Regions from separate parts of the Exiguobacterium sp. SL-10 genome, predicted to be linked through region 2. Evidence: predicted binding sites of a transcription regulator. Region 2 holds the regulator's gene; the other holds the start of a gene.
The links. The regulator Rex, encoded in region 2, represses fermentation and respiration genes when NADH is low (regulators of the CRP and FNR family bind a similar motif). The targets are predictions, from matches to a motif close to TTGTGAAATATTTCACAA.
Positions count from the first base shown of each region.

Region 1: cydD (thiol reductant ABC exporter subunit CydD) is a predicted target of Rex. The motif match lies at 2,636-2,653, and genes of this name have one in related genera.

Region 1 is NZ_SJUP01000005.1:92,084-97,385, reverse strand. It holds gene EVJ33_RS07560 (glycoside hydrolase family 31 protein) at 1-1,739, shown strand, start outside; gene EVJ33_RS07555 (Crp/Fnr family transcriptional regulator) at 1,867-2,553, shown strand; gene cydD (thiol reductant ABC exporter subunit CydD) at 2,681-4,405, shown strand; gene cydC (thiol reductant ABC exporter subunit CydC) at 4,402-5,302, shown strand, end outside.
Region 2 is NZ_SJUP01000008.1:7,066-12,367, reverse strand. It holds gene EVJ33_RS10020 (hypothetical protein) at 1-240, opposite strand, end outside; gene tatC (twin-arginine translocase subunit TatC) at 383-1,171, opposite strand; gene EVJ33_RS10010 (twin-arginine translocase TatA/TatE family subunit) at 1,175-1,393, opposite strand; gene EVJ33_RS10005 (redox-sensing transcriptional repressor Rex) at 1,393-2,049, opposite strand; gene EVJ33_RS10000 (ABC-F family ATP-binding cassette domain-containing protein) at 2,199-4,100, shown strand; gene EVJ33_RS09995 (hypothetical protein) at 4,097-4,504, shown strand; gene EVJ33_RS09990 (hypothetical protein) at 4,555-5,121, opposite strand; gene tsaD (tRNA (adenosine(37)-N6)-threonylcarbamoyltransferase complex transferase subunit TsaD) at 5,137-5,302, opposite strand, start outside.

The sequences.
Region 1 (5,302 bases), on a different contig from region 2:
GGAAAGCGCTCGGCAATTGGTGGAGCCGCTATTGGCGCTATGATGAGACGGAATATAAAGAACTCATGCGTCGGTTTAAGACAGAGGACATCCCGTTCTCGGTCAGTGTCATCGATATGGACTGGCACGTCACCGACGTCCCGGAAGAGTATGGGAGTGGGTGGACGGGCTACTCTTGGAACAAGAATTTGTTCCCAGACCCAAAAGGTTTCTTGACGTGGCTTAAACAAGAAGGACTACTCGTCACGTTGAACCTGCACCCGGCAGACGGCGTGCGTGCGTTCGAAGATCAATATGCGGCGATGGCCGAGGCGATGGGACTTGACCCGTCCCACGGCGACCGCATCCCGTTCGACTTTTCCGACAAACGATTCATACAAGCCTACTTCGAACAGATGCACCACCCTCATGAAGACGACGGTGTCGACTTTTGGTGGATCGACTGGCAACAAGGGTCGACATCGAAAATGGAAGGACTCGACCCGCTCTGGATGCTGAACCACTATCACGCCACCGATATCGCCCGGGATGGCAATCGACCGCTCATCTTCTCCCGGTACTCGGGACCCGGTAGTCACCGCTATCCGGTCGGATTCTCCGGAGATACGTTGATTTCATGGGCATCGCTCGCATTCCAGCCGTATTTCACGGCGACGGCAGCCAATATCGGTTACGGTTGGTGGAGCCACGATATCGGTGGCCATTACCGAGGCTCGAAAGACGACGAGCTTGCCGCACGCTGGGTCGCGTTCGGTGTGTTCAGTCCGATCATGCGGCTACACTCGACGTTGAGCACGTTCAACGGGAAGGAACCGTGGCGCTTCGGTCTCGAGGCGGAGCGATCGATGAAGACGTTCTTGCGACTGCGTCATCAATTGATCCCGTACATTTATACGATGAATTGGCGAAACCATGCGGATGCCTTGCCGCTCATCTTACCGATGTACTACGAACATCCGGACGAGGACGCGGCGTATGAAGTGCCGAACGAATATTACTTCGGCAGTGAGCTCATCGTTTCGCCGATCGTCGAGCCGATGAACCAACAGCTCCACGTCGCGGCCACGAATGTCTGGTTGCCGAAAGGTGACTGGTTCGACTTCTTTACCGGTCATCGCTATGCGGGCGAGAAGTCGATTCGAGTGTTCCGGGGACTCGATGAGCAGGCGGTGTTCGCGAAAGCTGGGGCCATCATCCCGATGGCGCGGCATTATTCGGGACGTAACGATACGGATAACCCGAGTGAATTAGAAATACTCGTCTTCCCAGGGGCATCGAACACGTTCACGCTTTATGAAGACAATGGGACGGATCGTGACTATGAGGCGGGTGCTTACGCTGAGACGACGTTCACGCTCGATTGGGAGGAACGGAAGCTCCACATCCACGTCACGGGTGACCGTACCGTCTTGCCGTCTGACCGTACCGTCACGTTGCTTCTCCGAGGCGTGACCGGTTCCGGCGAGTATAGTCGGGAGACACAGACACTTCGTCTCGAAGTCGGTTCAATTGATGAGGAGATGACAGTGTCGCTCCCGGTCGAACTGACGACGAACGACCATCGGCTCAATCGTTTGTATCGTTTCTTGGATCGTGCCGAAATGTCCTATGATTTAAAAGATCGGTTATATCGAACGGCGGCCGCGAAGACACGGCTCGAGGCATGGCTGTTCGACTTGCATGCGCTTGAACTCGACCGCGACTTGCAAGACGCGATCATGGAATTGATGCTCGATTGAATAACTTGCTGTGGGGAGGGGGTTTGTCCCCTCTTTTTTTGTCAGAAAATCGTCGGTTTTTGTAAGCGTTTTCAAGTTAAAACCAACTATACTAAAAGGAGAGGGAAGATCGATTGGAGGGTTCGACATGAAACCAAAATGGACGGTAGACGATTTGCGACAACTCGATGTGTTCGCCAAATGTGCCACGCGTGAGCTCGAGGTGCTGTTGCCCCATGTCTATTGTCGGACGTACCGAAAAGGACAGCTGTTATTTATGGAAGGCGATCCCCGAGAACGTATCTACTTTTTGATTAGCGGTTACGTGAAGATTGAACGTAGCAATGAGACGGCGACCCATCAATATACGGACTACTTGAAACCGAAGCAACTGTTTCCGTATCGAGGTTTGCTGACGGAACCGTACTATCAACATTCGGCGGAGGCGTTGACCGATATCGAGGTCATCTATATGCCGACGGACCGATTCGAACAACTCGTCTCTCGGAACGCATCGATGCTGCTCCATATCGTCGGGCAGATGAATCGGATTCTCGATTTGCACGAACGACGGGTGCAGGACATCATCACGCCGAGTGCGACCGACCGGGTGCTCAACACGATCCATTACTTGATTGAAGACCTCGGGGAACCGGAAGCAGAGGGCGTGCGTGTCCGTTGTCCGTTCACGACAATCGAAATCTCACGTTTGTCGGGCACATCGCGAGAGACGGTGTCGAACATCTTATCACGCTTGCGAAAAGAAGACGTGCTTCAATTCGACGCGCGTGAATTGATGATTGGACATCCCGAATATTTCGAACAATCGACTTGATGGCGCCTCGTGTCGGACGTGGCGTCTTTTGCATATGTGTCTAAGCGAAGCGTTCGCCTTGAAAGAGCGCATCAGTTATAATTAGTGAGAATCCTCACAAAGAAAAGTTTCCTTATTGATAGAAAGGATGAACGCAGTGAAACGACTGCAAGCTCTCGCTTTAGCAGAAAAACGCCATATCGTCGGACTCGTCATCGCGGCAGTGATGATTGGCTTATCGATTTTGGCGCAAGCGTATTTAATTGTCGACATTGTCGATCAAGTCTTTTTGAAGAATGCATCGTTTGAAAGCATCGTCCCGACGCTCGGTTGGCTCATCTTCGCGCTTGTCACCCGCGCCTTGTTCGGATATATGTCAGGACGGATCGGAGCAAGTCTATCGGAGAAGGCGAAACGGTCACTGCGGTTGCAGTTGCTCGACCGTTATACATCGAATCCGATCGAGACGTCATTATCCGGTCAGTCGGGTAAGAAAGTCAGCGTCTTCATGGACGCGGTCGATGAGGTCGATGCCTACTTCAGCCAATATTGGCCGCAAGTCATTCAAACGTCGATTATCCCATTGCTCATTCTTATTGTCGTCTTCAGTCAACATTGGATCTCGGGCGTCATCATGATGGTGACGGCACCGTTCATTCCAATCTTTTTTATCATCATCGGGATTGCGACGCAGAAGAAGTCGGAAGAACAGATGGAGAAAATGAATCAGTTCTCTGGCAAGTTTTTGGACGTCTTGCAAGGACTGACGACGTTGAAACTATACGGTCGGACTGAACGTGAGGCGGAAGCCATCGAGAAGAGCAGTCTCGATTTTCGTGACGCGACGATGGTCGTCTTGAAGACGGCGTTCTTGTCAGGGCTCATGCTCGAGTTCATCTCGATGCTCAGCACGGGCGTCGTCGCACTCGAAGTGGCGCTACAAATGGTCGTCTGGGAGAACTTGACGTTCTTCTCCGGCTTTTTGATTCTTGTCTTGGCCCCGGAATACTATTTGGCCATTAAAGACCTCGGTGGTGCGTTCCATACTGGACGAGGCAGCATGGGAGCGGCCGATCGTATTTTCGAAGCGCTCGACGCACCGGATGAGCGACTACGGTGGGGCGACCGGACGTTGATGAGTCGGACGCCCGAACTCGAGCTTGCCGAAGCATCGTTCGCTTATGAAGGTGGACGTTTCACGCTGTATCCATTAAGCGGTGTGATTCCTGCCGGTGCTCACGTGGCACTCGTCGGGGCGAGCGGGTCCGGCAAGACGACCGTCTTGAACGTGTTGTCCGGGCTTGTCAAACCTGACAGCGGACGTGTCCTCGTGGACGGAGATCCACTCGAGACGTACACCGATTCGTCATGGTATGACACAATCGGCTATATCTCGCAAAACCCTTATTTGTTCGCCGGTACCGTCGCCGATAATATCGCCCTCGGTGAGACGGCGGACGAGGCAAGCATCTTCAAAGCGGCGACAGCGGCCGGATTGACCGATGTCATCGACCAGTTGCCGAACGGTATTCATACCGAGCTCGGTGAAGGGGGTTACGGCTTGTCCGGAGGCGAACGGCAACGGCTCGCCCTAGCCCGTGCCTTCTTAAAACGTCCAGGAATCATTTTGTTCGATGAACCGACGACAGGTCTTGATTTGGTGACCGAACAAATCGTTCGCCGCTCGATCGATGAGTTGTCGCGCGACGCGACGCTCGTCACGGTCGCGCATCGCCTGCATACAATCAAACAAGCCGATGCGATTTGGTTCATGGACGAAGGACGTCTCATCGCCCAAGGCACGCATAACGACTTGCTCAGCGTTCCGCAATACGCTGACTTGTTCACGCTACAGAAAGGAGTGAGAGGATGAATTCCCTTTGGACGATCACGAAATGGATGATGCGAGAGAAGAAGGATATCGTCCTCTCCATCTTCTTTGGTTACGTGGCCGGGATCGCGGCTGTCGCCTTGTTCGCGGCGAGCGGCTACCTCGTCTCTCGGGCGGGGCTCGTTCCGCCGCTCTATGCACTTATGGTACCTGTCGTTCTGATTAAGCTGTTCGGTGTGGTTCGAGCGAGTGCACGTTATCAAGAGCGATTGGCCTCGCACCGAGCGACATTCACGATTTTGAGCGAGTTGCGGGTCCGGTTTTACCGTCAGCTCGAACCGCTCGTGCCGAGTATCTTTGCCAAGTATCGCAGCGGAGATTTGCTCGCCCGCGTTGTCGGTGATGTCGAGAGTTTACAGAACTATTTTTTACGGGTCTTTTACCCGCCAATCATTTTGGTGCTCGTCTTCTTGAGCACGATTTTCTTCGTCACGTACTTTTCGGTCTGGGTCAGTGTCTGGATCTTATTCGGTGTCTTCGTGACCGGTTTCTTGATTCCGGCCTTCTTCGCCCGTGTGCGTGCCAAACATGACCGGGAACTTCGTACTTTGCGGGGCGACCTCTCAAGCGGGATGACGGAGATGATGTACGGGTATCGCGATTTATTGCTTCATCATCAACTCGGACGGACTCGCGGCGAGTTGCTTGAACAGAGCGACCGTTACGCTGAGGCCCAGAAACGAGATGTGACGAACCAGTTCTTCAACTCCTCGCTCGTCGTAGCGGCATCATTACTCGTCTCGTGGGGCGTTTTGGCCATCGGGGCTTATCTCGTCGTCGACGGCGAGTTGAATGGCCTATTTTTGGCCATGCTCATCATGATGTCGCTCACCGCGTTTGAGAACGCGACACCGATGGCGGTGTTCCCAGGCCACTTTG
Region 2 (5,302 bases):
GTCTCCGATTGCGTGAATGTTATGAAGAACAGACACGCGAATCGGTAACGTATATTCCTCACCGGTCTTGATGTGAACAAGCGTCTCCGGATCTCCCGAACGCCACACATACCCACTATCTCCTACGACTTCTCCTGACGGAATACTTTCCGGTTTGGCATAATCCTCTGCTCGGACTTCGACTCCCGGTGCTACCATCATGACGAGCACCACGAGCATGCTCCATAACCATTTCTTCATTACTCTCCTCATTTCTGTTTATGAATGCATAACTTTCAAAAATAATCCATTTTTTGATTTAACCCTCCTAATTTTAAGTCGTTTTCTTAAAATTGAATAGCCCTAAAATCACAAAAAAACACCACGTCGCACGACGTAGTGTTCACTTCTCATTCATCTGTTTCATCAAATCCATCTGTTCTTTCACTTGCGCCTCTTTCTCACGTCGAAGCACACCCCGGTACGTCACGCGTGAGATCGACAAGCTGATCTCGTACAAGAAGAAGAGCGGCAGTGACACCATGAGGTGCGACGTCAAATCCGGCGGCGTGATAAACGCTGCGACGACGAACAAGGCGAAGTAGGCGTACTTCCGGATTTTCGAGAGGAAATACGGCGTCACGACACCGATGCGCGTCAAAAACATCGTCACGACCGGTAACTGGAATAACAGTCCGAATGGGATGGTCAGTTGCAACAAGAATGTGAAGTAGTTCGACGCCCCGATGATTTGTGTCAGACCGAGGTCTTGCCCGAGGTCCGTCGAGATATCGAGGACGAGCGGGAACAACCAATAATAGGCGAACGCCAAACCGAAGAGGAATAAAACCGAAATGATTGGAATGTAAGCAAGCGTCGCTTTCCGCTCGTTCGGATGCAGACCAGGTGCGACAAACGCCCACAGTTGATACAGTAGAAACGGACCAGCCGCGACGAGACCGATGACGAGCGCCAAGTTCAAATAAATCATGAGCGGGTCCGCGACCCCAAAGGCGTTCAACTCGAGTCCTCGTTCGACGAGGTCCGCCTGCAGATAAGCGAGCACGTATTTGACACTCGGCAAAGCGATCAAAAAGAAGGCAAAGACGACAAATGCCGACAGCATCAGTCGTCTCCGCAGCTCTGTCAAGTGGTCGGACAGTGCCCGTTCTTGATCAGGTTGATGGCTCATCGTTTACTGCTCTTTCTTCTCAATTTCTTTCTTGTCTTTCTCGTCATGTTCGTTCATCATACCACTCGTGGCATTTTTGAACTCACGGAGCGTCTGTCCGGCGGCGCGTCCGAATTCAGGCAATTTCTTCGGCCCGAAGATGATGAGCGCGACGATGGCGATAATGAAGATACTTGCTCCCCCAGGAATACCGACGACGAGCAACGATGATAGTAATTCCATTATTGATGGACCCCCTCAGCAGATGGATAGTGTTGCATAAAGTAAATGAGCGACTGGAGTTCGATCGACAAGTCGATATGATGGACGCGGACCGTATCCGGCACAGTAAGCCTGGCCGGCGTGAAGTTCAAGATGCCTTTGATGCCGAAGCGGACCAAGTCATCCGCGACAGGCTGTGCATAGGCAGACGGCACCGTCAAAATGGCGACGTCAATCTTGTTTTGCTTCATGATCTGTTCCATCTCATCGACGTGATGAATCGGGACACCGGACATCGTCGTGCCGACTTTTGTCTCGTCTGCGTCGAACCCGACGACGATATGTGTGTTATTGTTTTTAAGGAAGTTATAGTTGACGAAAGCTGTCCCGAGATGACCAACCCCGACCAAGGCGACGTTCGTAATCTCGTCCTGATTCAGTGTCTTACGGAAAAAGTCTAACAGATACTGTACGTTATAGCCATATCCCTTTTTACCGAGCGCACCGAAGTACGAGAAATCGCGACGGATCGTGGCCGAATCGACCTTGACCGCCTCGCTCAGTTCAGCAGAAGAGACACGCTGTTTTCCTGACGAATGTAGGCTTTGGATAAACCGATAGTATAGTGGCAACCGTTTGGCTGTCGCTTGCGGAATCTTTGGTTCGTTTTGACTCAACGGAAAGAGCCTCCTTTTTACGACGCGTTTCAAACGAATCTAATGTCATACACCTTGATTGTAAACGAATTCACATGACCACTCAATGAATATACCTGAAATGGGGAAGAAATAAAGTATACTAAATAGAGAGAAAGGGGTTTTTTCATTTGATCCTACTGCAAGTCAATAACTTATCGAAATCATTCGGCGTCGAGCCGATTTTAGAGAACGTCAAACTAGAAATTCAAGAAGGCGAACGCGTCGCCCTCGTCGGCCGCAACGGCGCCGGTAAGTCGACACTGCTCAAAGTCATCGCCGGGGAATACAATTACGACTCAGGCGATATCATGAAGCCAAAAGATGTCACCATCGGCTATCTCGCCCAAGACTCAGGGTTAGAGTCGAATGAGACGATGTGGAATGAGATGCTGACCGTCTTCACTGATTTGATCGAACAAGAAAAAACGCTGCGCCGCATGGAACAAGACATGGGTTCGGAGCGCATCTTGAACGACCCGGCCGCTTATGAGCGCCTCCTGTCGTCTTACGATGAAGAACAGCATACGTTTAAAGACCGCGGTGGTTATCAATATGAGGCGACGATCCGCTCCGTCCTTCACGGGATGCGTTTCTATCCGGACGACTTCGAACGCCGCATCGATACGCTCTCCGGCGGACAACGGACACGTCTCGCACTCGCGAAGATGCTGCTCCAAAGTCCTGACCTGCTCATCTTAGATGAGCCGACGAACCATTTGGACATCGAGACGCTCGGTTGGCTCGAGAAGTATTTGAGCGGCTATAAAGGCGCCGTTCTTATCGTCTCCCACGACCGCTACTTCCTCGACCGCGTCGTCTCGGTCGTCTATGAGCTGTCACGCCATCGAAGCCGCCGCTTCGTCGGGAACTATACGAAGTACCTCGAACAGAAAGCCGCCATCTACGAACAAGAGAAGAAGCAGTTCGAGTCGCAACAAGAAGAAATCGCCAAGATGCAGGACTTCATCCAACGCAACATCGCCCGGGCGACGACGACGAAACGGGCGCAGAGTGTCCGCAAGCGTCTCGAGAAAGTCGACCGGATGGAAGCGCCGGACGGTGACGAGCGCAGTGCCGTCCTCTCCTTCTCGATCAAACGCCAAAGCGGGAACGACGTGTTGAGCGGCAGTGACCTCGCCATCGGCTATGAGGAGCCGATTGCCCAACATCTTCGCTTCCAGCTACAGCGCGGCGAATCAGTCGCCCTCGTCGGCCCGAACGGGGTCGGCAAGTCGACGCTCTTGAAAGTATTGACGAAACAACAGCCGGCCCTTACCGGCGACATCCGCTACGGTGCCGGCGTCGAGATCGGCTACTACGACCAGGAGCAACAGAACTTGTCGGATAAAAACCGCGTCATCGACGAAATTTGGAACGACTGGCCGCTCATGCGCGAACAAGAAGTGCGTAACCTGCTTGGACAGTTCCTGTTCAGCGGTGACGACGTCATGAAACGAGTCTATGAACTGTCGGGTGGCGAACGAGCCCGTTTGACGCTCGCCAAACTGAAACTCGAGCAACCGAACTTGCTCATCTTGGATGAGCCGACGAACCACTTGGATCTCGACTCGAAGATGATTCTCGAGAACGCCCTCGTCGACTATCCAGGTACGATCCTGTTCGTGTCGCACGACCGGTACTTCATCGACCGGCTCGCGACGCGCGTCTTAGAGATCACGCCGAGCGGCATCGATGAGTACCTCGGCGACTACTCGTATTACGTCGAGAAAAAGGAAGAGCTCGAAGACCTGGCCCGGCTCGCCCGCGAGGAAACGAAACAAGTCGTCGTCAAAAAACAGCGGGCCGACAAAGAGCAGCAGCGCGAGGAGCGCCGGATGAAACAGCGGATCGAGGAAATCGAACTGACGATCGAGCGGCACGAGGCTCGTCTCGAGGAGATCGAGCAGCTGTTGTGTGAACCGGACGTCTTCAACGACTTCGCCCGGGCGCAAGAACTGTCGACCGAGTCCGACGCGACGAAAGAGTCAATCACGGCGCTGTACGCAGAATGGGAGGAGCTCCATTCATGATGCGATTCCGTGCGATGCGAATCGAATGGATGCACGCCTTCCTGACCGGTCTCGCCTATATCGTGCCGACGGGGACGGAGTACGTATCCGAACTGATTCGGGGCGAACCGACCGTCGTCCCGTCGCTCCTGTTTTATTTCTTACCGGTCGTCATCGGCTTCATCATCCAGACGTGGAGCGGGATTGTCATCAGTTTGTTGAGCGGTCTGCTCATGAGCACGCTGTTTATCCGCCTTGTCGTCTGGCCGGTCGATGTGACCGTTCACAGCTTTTACACCCCAGGCTCGGTATGGGGACACTTCTATCAGTCGACGCTCCTCATGTGGGTGCTCGCCTTGGTCGTCTTTATCGTGAGCTGGGTGAATATGTGGTACAAACAGAACAAACATCATCCGGACATATAAAAACAGGGAAGCCGCTCTCCATTATGGAGATTAGCTTCCCTGTTTTACGTTTAGAAGTAACGCAGCGGTTGGAAACCACGCGTGTGGAAGTCGAGCTTGAGGCCGTCTTCCGTGATGAAGAACACGTACTCGTTTGTATCGACGTCGCGGACGAACACTTTGTAGAACGTGAGCGTCTCTTCGTCGTTCGTCACATACTTCGCCTCATGCGTCGAGATGACTTGGGCGAACAGTTGCTCTTTGTCAAACTCGTTGACGATGTCCTCGAACTTGGCTGCTTCTTCTTCGGTCGCTTCCCGGCCCGGTGCGATCTCGTAATACGCGTCGCTCGCTTTCGGCTGAACGCCGAGGTTACGGTCGACGACGATGACACTCTCGATATCTTGATCGTCTAGGCTCTTATAGCCGTACAACGTCTCGACGAGCGTGTTCTCACCCGTGACTCGACCGATGCCTTCGAGCGAGTCTGCATCGGTCAGTGAGCGAACGCGTGTCTCTTGCGGCACGATTTCTTCTTGATAAGCGATATTATAAGCGCGGATGATCTCCCGTACTTGCAAAAACGTCGCGACGACGAGCAGTACGATGAGACCTCCAATGATTATGCGTTTCATCATCTGTATATTTTCCCCCTAGACTGTCATGCTCTCTTCTAAGGATAACCCAGGAACCGCATTCATCGCTAGTGTATCGCGCTTTCCGCGCACATACGCATGATGCGCCGCGACACCAATCATACCGGCGTTATCTCCGCATAGATCGAGTGGTGGGATGACGAGGCGGATGCCTTCGCGGTCC